DNA from 2 places in the Levilactobacillus muriae genome. Region 2 is predicted to be linked to the other one. Evidence: predicted binding sites of a transcription regulator. Region 2 holds the regulator's gene; the other holds the start of a gene.

Region 1 (8,225 bases), on a different contig from region 2:
ACCCACACCAGGTTTTGATCTTTCGCGCCAATCTTCTTCTCAACTATCATGGTCTCCGCTCCCTCATACAAGCAATGCCCCTAGTGTACCACGTCCCCTAGACCCTCGCTGGAAAAAATCAATTTTGAAAAGAAACTAGCTAATCTGATAACAGATTAAGCCAATAAAAGCCGCTGTTCCAGACCCCACGCCCGGAACAGCGGCTCCAATCACTAAACTAAAGGTTAAAAGTTCCAAAATACTCATTACGACTGTTGTCACAACGATACGGAGACTAAAATTGGGCAACGTCATCTAGTCATCGCCTTACCGGCCGGCAGATATGGGCTGGAACGGTGCGAACACAACTTGAAGCCTCGAATGTGCCGAGTCTCCAAGCTTGGTTTTCTACTAAGCCAGTGGGAAAATCGCCCCCTGACCAAGTAGAACGACGCGCCTGAGCCCATATCTGCCGACCTCTCGGCTGACGTAGTTGGTCTGTGGAAACCTGAATTGTGTCTATAGAAACGTTGTTGGTTTGTGCTTAGACCCTAACAACCATATGGAATTCAGTGTTTGAGATTGACGTGTACAATCAGAACCGGAGGCGGCCAGGGATGGAGCTAGCCGTGTCGACGATGTTAGTCGGCGCTTTTTTCGGCTTACATCGTGGGACGACCTGAGAGACGCCTGAACTTGGCGGCTTTCAGGCGAGCTGGAAGCCCGTCTTTTGGCTGGAGGCGTTCCCCACAGCAAGCGGAATCCCTGGCCGCCGGAGTGCGACCCTTGTCACTAATTTAGCGGTGACAATTCCTATGGTCGCAAGAGTAAGATGAGTATTTTGGCTTTCAACCTTTGGTCACTAAACCTTAACTTAGTCGGTACTCTCTAGATTGGCAGCGTAAGCCGTCTCTTGCTTGATAACCCGTGCCCGTTCCTTCTGGTTGTACCAAGGTGAAACGGTAAAAGCCAGCACGTCGTTGATCAGGTAAACGGAACTATTGATAAACATGGCCAGCGTGGCGGAACCTTGCCGGAACGAAATGAACCATAAGACCATTTGGGCCAACCCAGAAGCAATCCACCAGATATACTGATTGTTGAAACGTAAGAAACAGATAATGCCTGCCGTTAAGCTAATTGCAAAACTGATGGCATCGACCCACGGCCGCGGATCATCCGTAAAGGCTCCAATCGCCCAGCCAGAAATCAAGTAAACGGCAACCGTAGAAATTAAGGCAATTGCCCAGCTCTTTCCCGTAAACTTCCGAATCTTAGCGGCCATATTAACGTTCCAACTTGCACTCAACAACACTGGAATATCCAAGGTAACCACATAAGACAACTGTTCGAAGATACTGAGGTAGTTCTTGGCAGCAAATCCCGTCACGATGAAACAAATAGCGGAAAGAACACCCAGCCAGCCGTTAACTGACTTTGCCGCATTGATGGCCAGAACACATAGCACACCCAGTGTGGTCCCAATGAACGTCAGCACTGTCAGTAGCGTAATCTGCTGGCTAACCAAGGTCATGACCTGACAGCCAAGGCTAAAAAAGAACAAATAATAATTCTGCTGAGGCCAGCCCTTAAGTTGGTGAGATAAAAATTGAATATAATGCTTCATGTTAATGTGCTCCCTCATAATTTATTAACCACATATAGTATCAATCTCGCCGGCGAGGTGGCTACATCACACAATATATTGTGTTGTTCTTTTTGAACAACAGGTTTGATTATAGCACGCAATTTTCTTACCAACTGGTGAAAATTCAAATTTGTTTCATGACCTTATCGGCAATAGAAAGCGGTTACACACCCGTCAGTCGCCCTGTGAAACAAAATCCGATAGCCCATCAGCATTGCACACATTTTATAGTTTGAGGGAAAATGTGCAAATAAAAAAGACCAGTCGTGAACGACTGATCCGGTTAAGGGAAATTTTAAAATACTTTATGATTCCGGTGATTCTGGCGTTAATTGTGCAGTAGCAGCAGCCAACATCTGGGTCAGTTCACCCACTGTCAGCTGACTGCCGTCTGCATTAAGGGCAACGCCACTCATAATTTTAGCTGACTTCACCAGTAGCTCATGGCAGGCCATCTCCAGCTCTTCACCACTCGTGGTCAATGACAACGGCCGCACTCGGCGGTCTGAGCTCTGATAGCTTTGCAGCACGTAACCGCGCCGAATTAACTGTGAAATCCCACGGGAAACTGCCGCACGTGAGATGCCTCTACTATCAGCAACGGTGGCTGACGTCAGCTTGCCTGGATTCTCTAAAATATGGTGCAGAATCGCATACTGATCCACCGAAATCCCCATAGCTCGTTGGAACCGCGTTGCCGATTTCTCTAACTCTCGCTTTAATTCCATGTAAGATTCGAAAAAACTTTCCGCATGTACGACCTTACTCTTTGCCATAGTATTCATCATATCCTTATCTTTTACTTACTAACCGCTAAGATAATTAACACGATTAGCAATACGCAAAATGGTTGACCCCATAGAAATATCTATACATTTAATAATAAAGAACAATCTAGTGAAATGCAATAGGATTTCACTAATTTGTCAAAAAGTTTATGGTTTAAACTACTCCGATTATGATTTTGGCTAACTATTAACAGCTATAATACGCTGCATAATCGACTGTACAAAAAAGGCGGCCGCGTTTTCACCCGGACCGCCCCGCTTTCAATCTCACTCTAGTTTTCGTAAATGGTACAACCGTGCTTCCCACGGTTGAATCTGCGTTTCGTCCGAGGGCGCGTCTACCCGCATATTGGTGACGATCAGCTCGCTCGGATTTAAATCAAACTCCTGAGTGGTTGCAGCAGCATTACTCATATTCACGACGATCAACCAATTATCACCATTATAGGTTCGGCGATAAACGTATAATTGGTCGTCTTTAGTATCGATCAATTCATAACGACCCTTTTGTAGGGTTGGTACCGTCTTTTTCAGCTGAATCAATTGGCGGTAGAACGTGAAGACCGAGTATGGATCATGGCTTTCACGTTCCACGTTGATTCGTTCCACCACTGGCGTCGGTTGAATCCACGGCTGATGGTCGGAAAAGCCACCGTTCGGTTCATCATTCCATGGAAACGGCGTCCGCGCATTGTCCCGGCTCTTGGCTGCCAGTTGCGTCAAAATCTTTGATTCTGAAACACCCTTGGCTCGCTGACGCCGGTAATACAGACGACTATCTAGGTCACGGTAGTCCTCGATGCTGTCGAACCGAGCGTTGGGTAAGCCCAATTCCTGTCCCTGATAGATAAACGGCGTTCCCTTCATCAACAAGTACCACAATCCCAAGGCCTTCGCGGAACGACGGCGATAATCCACCGGGTTCCCATAGTATGAAACAGCGCGGGGTAAATCATGATTTTCAATGAACAACGCGTTCCATCCCTTGTCGGCCAGTGCCAACTGCCAGCGCGTCAGGTTCTGGCGCAAGGCAGCAATCGGTAGCTTTGGTTCCGCATTCTCCCAGTAATGCACATGGTCAAATTCCAACAGGAGGTCAAAGAACCCCGTGTCAGGATCCAGCCAACGCTGTGCCGTCGGCATATCGATGCCGCCCGCCTCACCAATGGTAAACAAATGATTGCGTTGCAGGACTGGTTTCAGGTCTGCCAAGTAGGCGGCGACCCCCGCAAGATCCCGGTAATAACCCGTCCGTGGTACGGCCACATCGGCAAAATCAGCTTGTTTCTTCAAATGGGTGACGCCATCCAAACGGAAGCCATCGACTCCCCGGTCGGCCCACCACTGAATGATGTCACTCATTTCATGGCGAACAGCTGGATTTTCCCAATTCAGGTCAGGCTGTTTCCGAGCAAACGTATGCAAGTATGCCGCCTGACTTGCGGCATGGTAGGTCCATGCCGAGCCACCGAAGACGGACTCCCAGTTATTTGGTGCCACGTCCGCTGTTGTCGGTTGCCAGATATAGTAGTCGTGGTAAGCACTGGTCGGGTCGGCCAAAGCCGCCTGAAACCAGGGATGCTCACTCGACGTGTGGTTGAGCGCTAGGTCGATTACAATCTTAATATCGGCCGCATGGAGCGCCTCAACCAACTGGTCAAAGTCGGCTAATGTTCCAAACTGTGGCGCCACGCCGCGGTATTTCACCACGTCATAGCCATTATCCACGTCACCTGATGGGTAGAATGAAGAGACCCAGACAAAGTCGACCCGCAAGGTTTTCAGGTAGTCAATCTGTTGCTGAATACCAGCAAGATCTCCGATACCATCGTTATTCGTATCTAAGAAGCTCTGCGGATAAATCTGATATCCGACTGCGTGTTGCCACCACTGTGTGTCGCCCATGACTTTCTTCCTTCCATTCCTGAACTGTGCAACCGATTGTTATCGGGGAATACCAATCCTGCATTCGCTTTCATTGTAACAATAATTATCCGGTTTGTCGGCCTCTTTTGCAAGTTTTATGCCTATCTTTAAAAAAGTCCGGTCCCCGAACATTTCGATCGGTGACCGGACGCAATTTTCAAGTTTGATTATTGGTTAACCATCTGTTCCCGACATTCCGAGTACCAACGGCCGTCGCTCAGGCAGTCAACGTGACGTTAATCAATCTTACGTTTAGGATTCAATAGGTTCATTGGGTCAAAAAGTGTCTTGATCTGATGTTGGAGCTGATCGACTGTCTCACCCAATTCGGGGTTGTTCCACTGGTTTTTCAGCATTCCCACGGCGTGTTCCCCAGAGATTGTCCCCCCGAGTTCCAGCGTCTTCCAAAAGGTCTGCCGCAACGCCTCAATAATGACTTCTGGAACTTCATCGACATCCTTATCCCAGACGAAGGTCGGGTGCACGTTACCATCTCCAGCATGACCGGCCGTATAGATGGTAATACCCAGTTTCTTCCCAAGATCCTGCAGGTAATCCATCATGGGGGCCAGCTTAGACAGCGGCATCGCCATGTCTTCCATCAGGTGATTCCGCCCGGCAAAGACGGCAGGCAACATATCCCGACGCAACCGTTCCAGGTCAGCCTGTTCCGTTTCATCCGTGGTAACCGTGACGTTTTGTCCGTGGTACTTATCCAGCAGATTGCGCACGACCTGAACGTTCTCAGGACTGCCACCCTCTAGTCGGAAGATCAACATGGCACCGCTGTTTTCAGCATAGTGGGTCTTTTCGTATTTATCCAGTGCCACGACGGTATTGCCATCCAGGGCTTCCAGCATCGTTGGATAGACCCCGGACATTCGAATGGCCGTCACGCCTTGAGCCAGCGCAGTCATATCGTTGAAGAACGCCACGCCCATGACGGATTGTCCCAACGGAATCGGCATTAATTTTACAGTCACTTCGTAGATGATACCCAAAGTTCCCTCGGAACCCACAAAGAGTTGCGTCAGGTCATACCCAAAGGCCTGCTTCAACGTCCGACCTCCAAGCTTGACCACCCGACCATCGGCCAGCACGGCCTTCAAGCCCAGCACGTTATCCTTGGTCGCGCCGTAACGTACAGTGCTCATCCCACCTGCATTGGTAGAGACATTCCCACCAATTGATGAGAACGGCTTAGATCCTGGATCTGGGGCATAGAACAGGCCCTGCTTGCGCGCTTCCTTATCCAGATCACCATTGACGACCCCGGGCTCAACAACGGCTACGGAATCTTCCTTGCTGATTTCCAGGATCTGATTCATCTTACGCGTGGACAAAATAATTGCCCCAGTCAGCCCATCGGATCCAATCACCGTACTACTAAAGGTGGTTTGGGGGATCACGGCGATGTGGAACTTCCGCGCCGTCCGCAAGACACCCTGAATATCGTCAACGTTAGCAACTTCGACGAATGCCCGCGCTAAACCTGTTTCACCACCGGTTGCATTGGGATTGAAGGATTGCTTCCGCAACGTCGCCTCATCCGTGGCAACCGTTCCCGTCTTTACTTGAGACTTTAAATAATCCAGAATCTCACCGTCAGAATAGGCACTAAACACTGTCATCACAAAGACCTCTTTTATTTTTGAATTGCTCACTGGTCATTCTAACAGGAATTCAACGCGATTACTTCTCCAATAGCTTGAATTTTGTTGCAATTACAACCAAATCGTTATATACTGATTTTTACCACGAAACGAGGTGAACCAGCTTGGCAGAAATCTTACGCCCCATCGGCACCGTTGCCCGGGCTCTCGATGGCATCAGCAACATTGAATTCAAGGCGCTTAACCTGAATCGCGGCCAGTACCTCTACCTGGTTCGTGTCGCCGAATCTCCGGGAATTATTCTGGAACGTCTCGCCGTCATTGTCCACGTCGACAAGACCACCGCGGCACGCGCTATTCAGAAGTTGGAAAAGAACGGCATTCTGGAACGCCGCCCCAGCCCAACCGACAAGAAACAAAAGCAGATTTTTCTCACGGCGAAGGGCCAGGTCCTCTACCCCACAATCAAACGGGAAAATGCCTATTCCAACAACACCGCCCTTCAAGGCTTCACGCCTGCCGAACGCGACCAACTTGCCAACTATCTGAAACGGGTGGAAGCCAATATTAACGCCGATTGGGTTAAAGTGAAACACGGCGAACACCGGAACTACTGAAAGGACCTTCAACCAATGAAAAACACCACCATTATTCCCGCAACATCCCCTGACCTGGAACAACTCCGAAACGTCAGCATTGAAACCTTCACCACAACCTTTGGCGCCGTTAATACGCCTGAGAACTTACGCGCTTATCTGGCACACGACCTTAGCCGCGAGCAACTCGGTCAGGAACTCACTGACCCGGCCGCCAAATTCTATTTTCTCCAAGTCGCCGGCGAACTCGCGGGCTATGGCAAGCTCGTTTACCACGCGACCGATCTCGAAATTCAACGCGTCTACGTACGCGAAGACTTTCAGCATCACGGTCTCGGTCGCAAATTCCTTGAATTCACCGAACAGGTTGCTCGGGATGCCGGACTTCCCAAGGTCATTCTGGGCGTCTGGGAACACAATACCAACGCCCTGGCCTTTTACAAATTCATGGGCTATCACCGTTACGGGGCCCACGCATTCGACCTGGGTGATGACCATCAGACCGACTACTTAATGGAAAAGTCACTGTAGTCTTGTTCCGGGCTAGCTTACGCTTTACCCAAAATCGGTTCATACGAAAAGGCCTGGAAAAAATTCCAGACCTTTTTTCAATCCGTTAATTCATTTTTTTAAAATCAATTGAAGGTTGAAAGCCCCAACGCACCCAGAAAGGCCCAGCTAACAGGGATTCAATCCACAAAATTAGTCGAAAATTACCACCTGCGGCTGCCAGAAATTCCGGCTGCTGTGGGGACCGCCTGCGGCCTGAGAAACGGTCCTCCGGCTCGGTTTGAAGCCTGACATAAATCGTCAGTCTCCAAACACGTCCCACGGTGTAAGCTGGTTCCCAGCTTACACCGTCGACACAGCTACCTACATCTCTGGCCGCCTCCGGTTATGATTTGTTCCTTAACCTGACATTTCCGTGACAATCGCCGGACTGGCAACGTTAGTCCACGATAGTTGGTCACTGTCTACGTAGGCGCGAGTGAGCCAAATTTAGGCTCAGCCGTGGGATTTTCCAAGTGGGTTAGCTTGGGAAATGGCGACTTTGAAACGCGGGTTGGGCGGTTCAAAGCGAGCTGGCAGACCGCTTCTCAGGCTGGCGGCGTCCTACCCACAGCGTTCCAGCCTAAATTTGGTGAACGGTAAGCCGGCTGGTTTAGACGACGCTGCCTAATTTTGGTCTCACTATCGTTGTTGCAACAGTCATGATGGGTATTTTAGACCTTTCAACCCTCAGTAAGTCAATTAGCCGGGCTACTCAAACCATTTAGGCCAACTGCACAAACTGTTTATTTTCCAAGCGATACTGGTGATCACACCGCGCCGCCACATCCGGTTCGTGGGTCACAATGATCACACATTTCTGCTGTTCGTGAGCGATCCGTTGGAACTGATCGATCACATCCTTGGTGTTATCCTCGTCCAGATTACCAGTCGGTTCATCGGCCACGACGAGCTTGGCATCACAGCACATGGTCCGGGCAATGGCAACCCGTTGCTGCTGCCCACCGGAGAGCCGTTGAACATTTCTGGTAATGAGGTCATCCCCAATACCCAGGTCGTTGAGCACCCGCTGCGCATAGCCTTTATCCCCGGCATGGCTGGCATTAGTGATGGCCATTGCTGTCAGCAGATTGTTCAACGGGGACATATAGTTAAACAGGTTGTA
Region 2 (8,225 bases):
CCGCTTGGGATACCCAACGGATGAAGAAGATGTACCTCAAGTATGGTGACCAAGTCTCAACGACCGGTCTTGCCATCAACGGGGCACTGCAACTCTACTTGGACTTCGTCAACTTATTCTTACAACTGTTACAAATCTTCGGCTTGTTCGGCGGCAGAGACTAATCGCCAATGGGGTCAAAAACGAAAAGCGAAGCGCCTGATATTGTTGGTGCTTCGCTTTTTGTATCTCACAATTGATAATTGAGAGACAACGGTAAGTTTTGACTGATTTTGAGAAGGTGCTGGTGAAAGCCTTATTTGATGGCACTTGGGAGAATCGAGATAGTCAGCGTTGGTCTTACTGACGGATTGGCGATTACTATTCGACCAGCGCTATCGTTGAGCTGAATGCTGATGTGACAACTTAATGTATCATACAAGCTCTTGAAGTGTTTTGACTGCTAATTTAAACATAAGTGAAACTGGGTTGTGCGATTTAATTTGCAGAGCATTACCGATGATCGCTTAGATTCAGTGTGGAATTTGATTATGGAAAACTGTGGACACACAATATACCTAATCTCGAAGCACAGCGAAGTCTTTGGTGAGGAATCGATATAAGCTTGAAGATTGAAAGATCTAAAATACCTATTGTGACTGTTGCACCAACGATACCGAGACTTAAATTAGATAACGTTGTTTGAAACAGCCGGCTTACTGTTCGCCAAATTTAGGCTGGAACGCTGCGGGCAGGACGCCGCCAGCCTGAGAAGCAGTCTCTCAGCTTTCCCCACTACTTAGCAGGAACTCAAAAAAGTAGCCATAAATAAGGTTGTAAAGCAGTTTTTCATTTCGGATTTTAAGCTATCTTTGGTAAAATATAAACAGAATACGCGAATGGCTGCTAATAGCGCCACTCGGGAGGAGCGAATTATGGCGGACAAACGATTATTATTGATCGACGGCAACAGTGTGACCTTCAAGGCCTTTTACGCGTTATACACGTCGTTAGGGCGTTTCACCAACAGTGAAGGGCTGCACACCAACGCCATTTATGGGTTCAACACGATGTTGGAAACCATGTTGAAGAATGTGGACCCAACACACGTCCTCGTGGCGTTTGATGCCGGCAAGGTTACGTTCCGGACGAAGATGTATGACAACTACAAGGGTGGCCGGGCTAAGACTGCACCCGAACTTTCCGAACAATTTCCTTACGTCAAGGAACTTTTGGCCGCGCGGGGGATTCAGACTTACGAGCTTCCCAACTACGAGGCTGACGATATCATTGGAACGCTGGCCAAACAGGCCGAGGCAAATGGCTTTACGACGACCATTGTGACTGGTGACCGGGACCTCACGCAGTTAGCTAACGATCACACGACGGTTGCCATTTCCAAGAAAGGGGTCAGCGAGATTGAACGCTACACCCCGGCTTACGTCAAAGAAAAGATGGGCGTGACGCCTGAACAGATCATTGATATTAAGGGGTTACAGGGTGATAATTCCGATAACTACCCCGGTGTAACCGGCGTGGGTCCTAAGCGTGCGGTTGACCTAGTCGGCAAATATGGTAGCGTCGAGGGTATCTATGACAATATTGATGATATCACTGCTAAGAAACTCAAGGAGCATTTGGTAGCTGATCACGATCAAGCTTTATTGGCCAAAAAGTTAGCTACGATCAATCGCGATGCCCCCGTTGAGAAAAAAGTTGAGGATCTGGTCTACGATGGACCGAACCGTGAAGACTTAATTGCCCTTTACCAACGGATGGAGTTCCGGACATTTCTTAACAAGATGGACTTTGAAGGCGAAACGCCAACCGCGACGCCGGGCCTCAAGGACATCGACTACACGGTGCTGACTGCCGAAAATGTGGCCGCTTTGCCAGACTTTTCGGCTGATGGTTGCGAATTCTACTTGGAGATGCCGGATGAGAATTACCATACATCCGAGTTCGCTGGGTTTGCTATCGGCGATGATGATCAGTGGTGGGTCAGCCGCGACGATGCCCTCTTACAACAGGCACCCTTGAAGAACATTCTGACGTCCGCAGACGTGGCTAAACAAGTCTTTGACGCCAAACGGACTTACGTGGGCTTGAATCGCTTAGGCCTCACGCTGGCCGGCGTTGACTGCGACCTTCTACTTTGCTCTTATTTGCTGAACACTTACGACAATAGTAACGATCTGGGCCGCGTTGCCATGGAACACGGCTACGACCAGGTTGCCACCGATGAAGATATCTATGGGAAGGGTGCTAAGCGGGCCATTCCTGATGATGACGAGGTCTTCTTCAAGCATTTGGCACGGAAAGCTCGTGCCATCGAACAGTTGCGGCCGAAGTTATTTGAAGGCTTGGACGAAAATGAACAGACACAACTTTACCGCGAAATTGAATTGCCTATGAGCTTCGTCCTCGCCCGGATGGAAATTGCCGGGATCACCGTGGATGCAAGTGAGCTGGAAGCTATGGGGAGCAAGTTTACTGAACAATTAGCTGAAATCGAACAGACGATTTATCAGGAAGCTGGCGAAGAATTTAACATTGGCTCTCCGAAACAGCTGGGTCACATTCTCTTTGAAAAGATGGGGTTACCCGTCATCAAGAAGACCAAGACCGGTTATTCGACGGCTGTTGGTGTGCTCGAAAAGCTTGCGGCCGATGCTCCGATTGCGGAGAACATTTTGCGCTACCGGAAGATTGCCAAGATTCAATCGACTTACGTGGAAGGTCTCCTGAAGGTGATTCATCCTGAGGATCAGAAGGTTCACACACGCTATCTACAGACGTTGACGCAGACTGGGCGACTGTCTTCAGTCGATCCTAACCTGCAAAACATCCCCGTTCGAAGTGAAGAAGGTCGTGCGATTCGTAAGGCCTTTGTGCCACGGCATGAAGGTTGGCAGATCTTCTCGTCTGACTACTCCCAGATTGAGTTGCGGGTGCTCGCGCACATGAGCCACGATGCCAATATGCAGGAAGCTTTCAGAGAAGGCCAAGACATTCACGCGGCCACTGCCCGGCGAATCTTCAAGATGGCTCCGGATGCCGAGGTCACGCCGAACATTCGGCGACAGGCTAAGGCCGTGAATTTTGGAATTGTCTACGGGATCAGTGACTTTGGGCTGTCTCAGAACATTGGCATACCTCGCAAGCAGGCCAAGAACTTTATTGACACCTACTTCGAGGAGTATCCTGGCGTCAAGGCTTACACAGAGCGAATGGTTCAGCAAGCCCACGAGTTGGGCTACGTCGAAACGATTGCGCACCGCCGTCGGTATTTGCCGGATATCAATTCACGGAACTTCAACCAACGGTCCTTTGCTGAACGCACGGCGATGAACACGCCGATTCAAGGGAGTGCCGCTGATATTATTAAGATTGCAATGATTCGCATGGAAGATGCTATCAAGGACATGCAGGCGACGATGCTGTTGCAGGTCCACGATGAGCTGATCTTCGAGGCACCCGCCGAGGAGATCGCCACGTTAGCTAAATTAGTACCAAGCGTCATGGACTCCGCCATCGACCTTGAGATTCCGTTGAAGGTCGAAAGCCACTACGGCCCGACTTGGTACGACGCCAAGTAGCCGCAAAGGAGAGAAATCAGTATGCCTGAATTACCAGAAGTTGAAACGGTCCGGCGCGGACTGACCCGCTTAGTGCAAGGGGCCACCATTGATCACGTAGATGTCTATTACGCGAAGATGGTGCGCCCCGACGCCGAGATTTTTACGGCTGATCTGATTGGACGCAAAATTGAAAGAATCGACCGACGTGGCAAGTACCTACTCTTTCGGTTCAGCGGCAACCTGACGATGGTGTCACACCTCCGGATGGAGGGCAAGTATGATGTACAGCCGGAGGGAAGTCCAATTCCCAAGCACACCCACGTTATTTTCCATTTGACCGATAACCGCGAGCTGCGGTACAACGATACCCGTAAATTTGGCCGGATGCGTCTGGTCGAGACGGGCACAGAAGACACCGAACTGCCATCGCTGGGGAAGTTAGGACCGGAGCCCACGGCAGAGACGTTGACGTTGGCCTACATGCAGCAGGCCTTCGGCAAGTCTCATAAGGTCGTCAAACCATTTTTGTTGGACCAATCGCGGATTGCCGGGCTGGGCAACATCTACGTGGATGAGGTTCTCTGGTTGTCCAAAATTAATCCGTTAACGCCGGCCGATACGTTGACAAAGAAGCAATTGGAGACGTTACGGCAAAACATCATTGCCGAGATAGCTGTGGCCATTAAAGGGCACGGAACGACAGTCCACACCTTTTCGACGGCGTTTGGCGAGGCGGGTAACTTCCAAAATCATTTGCACGTCTACGGTCATGAGGGAGAACCTTGTGAACGCTGTGGTACCGAGATTGTGAAGATCAAGGTGGCACAGCGGGGAACGCATCTCTGCCCCCACTGCCAGCCTTATCCGCCCGAAGCATTGGAGGAACGCAACGATGACTGAGGTGTGGGGACTAACTGGTGGGATCGCCACTGGTAAGTCGACCGTCAGCCACTGGCTAGACTTGGCTGGTTTGAAGATCATTGACGCAGATGTCATTGCACGTCAGGTGGTGGCACCGGGAACACCGGGGATCCAACAGATTTGTGCAACCTTCGGTGAAGACTTTCGTCAAAGAAATGGGAGCCTCGACCGTCAAAAGCTGGGGCAGCTAGTCTTTAGCCATCCAGAGAAGTTACACCAGTTGGAGGCCATTACGACCCCACTGATTCAGGTGGAGATTCACCGCCAGTTGGCGCTGTATCGGGCTCAAAAGGTGGCTGGTATCGTCATTGATGCGCCAACTTTTTACGAAGTTGGGTATCTGGTACATCTGGTGGATCACGTGATGGTGGTCGCAGTCCCGGCAGCGACCCAACGACAGCGTTTGATGGCCCGTAACACCCTCGATGAAGCAGCGGCTCAGGCTCGAATGGACCAACAATGGCCCATCGCTAAGAAGGTAGCACTAGCTGATGTGGTCATCGATAACGCGGGAACGATTGCCCAAACGCGTCAACAAGTGGTAGAATGGCTTGACACCACTAATTTAGGCTCGTCGGCAGCAATTTTGGCTGAAGGCTTGGATTAGGTAGTGATATGTTAGCTGACGAAGCAATCATTAAGACAACGTTGTTTCCTGTGGAAATTGTGGCGATAGCTGTGCGAGTTCGCAATTGTCGTATGGTTCTGGTTTAGTCAGTAAAAAGCTGTGACTAATCGTTGTGGTTTAAACACTGTGTTAGCCGCAGACAACAATCTTTACGAACGTCAAGCATAGATAATCAAGTAACCAATGAAAAAATGAGGTGACCAAAATGCAGTGTCCGCACTGTCATCATAATGGATCGCGGGTCGTCGACAGTCGACCGACCGACGATGGGCGTGTCATCCGCCGGCGTCGTGAGTGTGAGAGCTGTGGCTTTCGGTTCACGACGTTTGAGCGGGTCGAAGCGACCCCGCTGTTGGTAATTAAAAAGAACGGCACGCGTGAGGAATTCAATCGCGAAAAGATCTTACGCGGGATCATTCGCTCGGCTGAAAAGCGGCCGGTGGGGATGGACGTCATGACGAAGATCGTCGATGACGTTGAAAATAAGATTCGGGCACTCGGCGTCAACGAAATTTCCAGTCAGCTGATTGGGGAATACGTGATGAACCGATTGGTCGATGTTGATGAGATTGCCTACATCCGGTTTGCCAGTGTTTACCGGCAGTTCAAGGATACAGGGGTCTTCTTCAACGAATTGAAAGACATGATGGATAAAGACAAAGCGAAAGCTAAGGACCGGACAGACCGGCAAAGCGAGGCGAAATAAGGCATGGAGGATTCCTGGCACCAATTGCAGCCAAAGACGGGCTTTTTGGTTCGGTTGGCGGATCGGTTGACCGACCAAAGTTGGCAAACCTTAACGCAGCTCTACCAACCGATCATTGGACCGAGTGCCACGGGGCTCTTCTCGGCCCTTTTTTGGCTCCCACAGCGTGAGACTTATAAGCGTCACGCTATTTTATTAGCGGAGCTGGGCTTAGACTTGGCTCACCTATACGCAGCACGACTGCGCTTAGAGGCGACCGGACTACTGACGACGCGGTTCAAGACAGAGGGGGATCTCTCCAGCTTCGTTTATGAACTGCACGCGCCACTTACGCCACAGGATTTCTTCAAAGATGACCTGTTGAGCGTTCAATTACTAGGTGTCGTAGGAGAGGACCTGTATCAGTCGTTGGTTACAGCGAATACTGTGGTGGCAAGGTCTAGCGACGATGAACAAAATATTACCAAGAACTTTCTGGACGTCTTCCACGTGGATGGCGATGAGTTGCGGGAGATTCCTGCAGTGGTTTCGAGCAATCGGCAGAATTTGGCATCAACTAGACGTGCACCGGATCTGTCCCCAGACAAGGTTCAATTTGATTTTAAGTTGTTGGGTGAGCTGCTGGAACGATCCTTCGTGGACACTCGAGCTGTCAGCAAGTACCGTCAATTATTGTTGACGGAGCACGCCACCTATGGCTTGGATGAGCCGACTATGGCCCGTTACATCGGTGAGGCGACGGATCTGGCAACCAATATTTTTAATCCTGAGCAGTTCAAACGTATCGTCGCGCAGGCCTTTGGGTATCAGTATCGTAGCGAGGCGACAGTTGGCACCCCGGCTGATTCAGTAGCAAATGCCTCGTCGGCCACCGCGTCCACTGCGACAGGGGTTTCCAGTGCAGAACAAGCGTTGCTTAAGGTTGCCAGCACGACTGCACCCGTTAAATTTCTGCAAGGAATCAAGCAGAATACGGGTGGGTTCGTGACGGATGGTGAGCAACGAATTGTTCGGGACTTGGTGAGTCGGCAACTATTTCCCGCGTCCGTCCTGAACCTGATGATCTATCACGTCTTGGTGGACGAGGATAAGCCGACATTGAATAAGAATTTACTAGATACGATTGCTAACGATTGGAGCAAGTCCAAGGTCAAGACGCCCGAGCTAGCGATTCAGAAGATCAAGGAGCGTCAGCAGGCGATGACCAAGCCACGGCGATCTCGACGTCAACAGCCGACGGTCAAGGAGACGCTACCAGACTGGGCTAAGAAGCCGAGTGGTGCGGCGCAGGCACCAACGACCGCTAAGCTCACTGATGCGCAACAAAAGCAATTACAGCAACGTATTGCGCGACTGGAAGCACGCAGCAAGGGGAAGGAGGATTAGCAGATGGAAGATTTAAGTAAGACCATGCAAAAACTCATGAGTCAGCAACATCTAAATGACAATTACCGCCAACTGATGGCCAAAGTCTATGATGATCCTGAGGTCAATAAGTTCTACCAGGAGAATAAAGCAGAACTAGCCGAAGATGTGATGACGCGTTCGGCGGCGAAATTGTACGAGTTCGTTTCGGAACGTGAAAAACTAGCTAAGGGTGGGGAAACCTTTGCCACCGGTTACGCGCCACAGTTGATCATGTCCAATCACCTGATCGATGTGGCCTATGTCCCAACGGCGGATACACTGGAGAAGCAGGCCCAACAACAGCTTCGTCAACGGGTGAAGTCGATTGCCATGCCGAAGAGTATTCGTGAGGCGACGCTGGCTAACTTTGACCAAGACACCGATCGGGCTGAGGCCTTGATGGCGGCTTTGGACTTCGTGGATGCCTACGAGGCCAACCCCAAACGGCGCCATCAAGCCCTGTACTTAGCTGGGAGCTTTGGCGTGGGAAAGACTTACTTGTTGGCAGCCGTCGCCAACCAACTGGCGGCGGATGGGTTCTCTACCACGCTAGTTCATTTCCCAAGCTTCGCAGTTGAAATGAAGAACGCAATTGCCCAAAACGGTGTGGCTGAAAAGCTCGATGCCTTGAAGAAGTCGCCAGTCTTGATGATCGATGATATCGGTGCGGATGCCATGTCGGCCTGGGTCAGGGACGACGTGCTGGGTGTTATCCTGGAATATCGGATGCAAGAGGAATTGCCCACATTCTTCAGCTCCAATTTCTCTATGGCCCAGTTGGAAAAGGAACACCTGCGTATCTCAACGCGGGGGGACGACGAACCTTTGAAAGCCCAACGGCTGATGCAACGAATTCGTTTCCTTGCCAGAGAAATTACGATGGTCGGCGTCAATCGGCGGCCACAGTAAGATGATGTTCGCTGTCTGCGCACAACGTCACGATCAATTTGCACCATTCCAGAGCGATAGTGGACTTCAGACAAGTGGCTAACGATGAATTTTT

The links. The regulator NrdR, encoded in region 2, represses ribonucleotide reductase genes. The targets are predictions, from matches to a motif close to ACACNATATATNGTGT.
Region 1: pnuC (nicotinamide riboside transporter PnuC) is a predicted target of NrdR. The motif match lies at 1,675-1,690, and genes of this name have one in related genera.

What each region holds. Positions count from the first base shown of each region.
Region 1 covers NZ_BAAFRU010000001.1:85,282-93,506, reverse strand. Annotated here, with positions in the region: gene ACKTSF_RS00430 (magnesium transporter CorA family protein) at 1-50, opposite strand, end outside; gene pnuC (nicotinamide riboside transporter PnuC) at 854-1,606, opposite strand; gene ACKTSF_RS00420 (MarR family winged helix-turn-helix transcriptional regulator) at 1,933-2,355, opposite strand; gene ACKTSF_RS00415 (alpha-glucosidase) at 2,683-4,320, opposite strand; gene ACKTSF_RS00410 (FAD-binding oxidoreductase) at 4,578-5,972, opposite strand; gene ACKTSF_RS00405 (MarR family winged helix-turn-helix transcriptional regulator) at 6,119-6,571, shown strand; gene ACKTSF_RS00400 (GNAT family N-acetyltransferase) at 6,587-7,081, shown strand; gene ACKTSF_RS00395 (hypothetical protein) at 7,562-7,702, shown strand; gene ACKTSF_RS00390 (ABC transporter ATP-binding protein) at 7,824-8,225, opposite strand, start outside.
Region 2 covers NZ_BAAFRU010000007.1:18,586-26,810, forward strand. Annotated here, with positions in the region: gene ACKTSF_RS06045 (Bax inhibitor-1/YccA family protein) at 1-164, shown strand, start outside; gene polA (DNA polymerase I) at 915-3,578, shown strand; gene mutM (bifunctional DNA-formamidopyrimidine glycosylase/DNA-(apurinic or apyrimidinic site) lyase) at 3,600-4,460, shown strand; gene coaE (dephospho-CoA kinase) at 4,453-5,088, shown strand; gene nrdR (transcriptional regulator NrdR) at 5,315-5,815, shown strand; gene ACKTSF_RS06070 (replication initiation and membrane attachment family protein) at 5,819-7,201, shown strand; gene dnaI (primosomal protein DnaI) at 7,205-8,131, shown strand.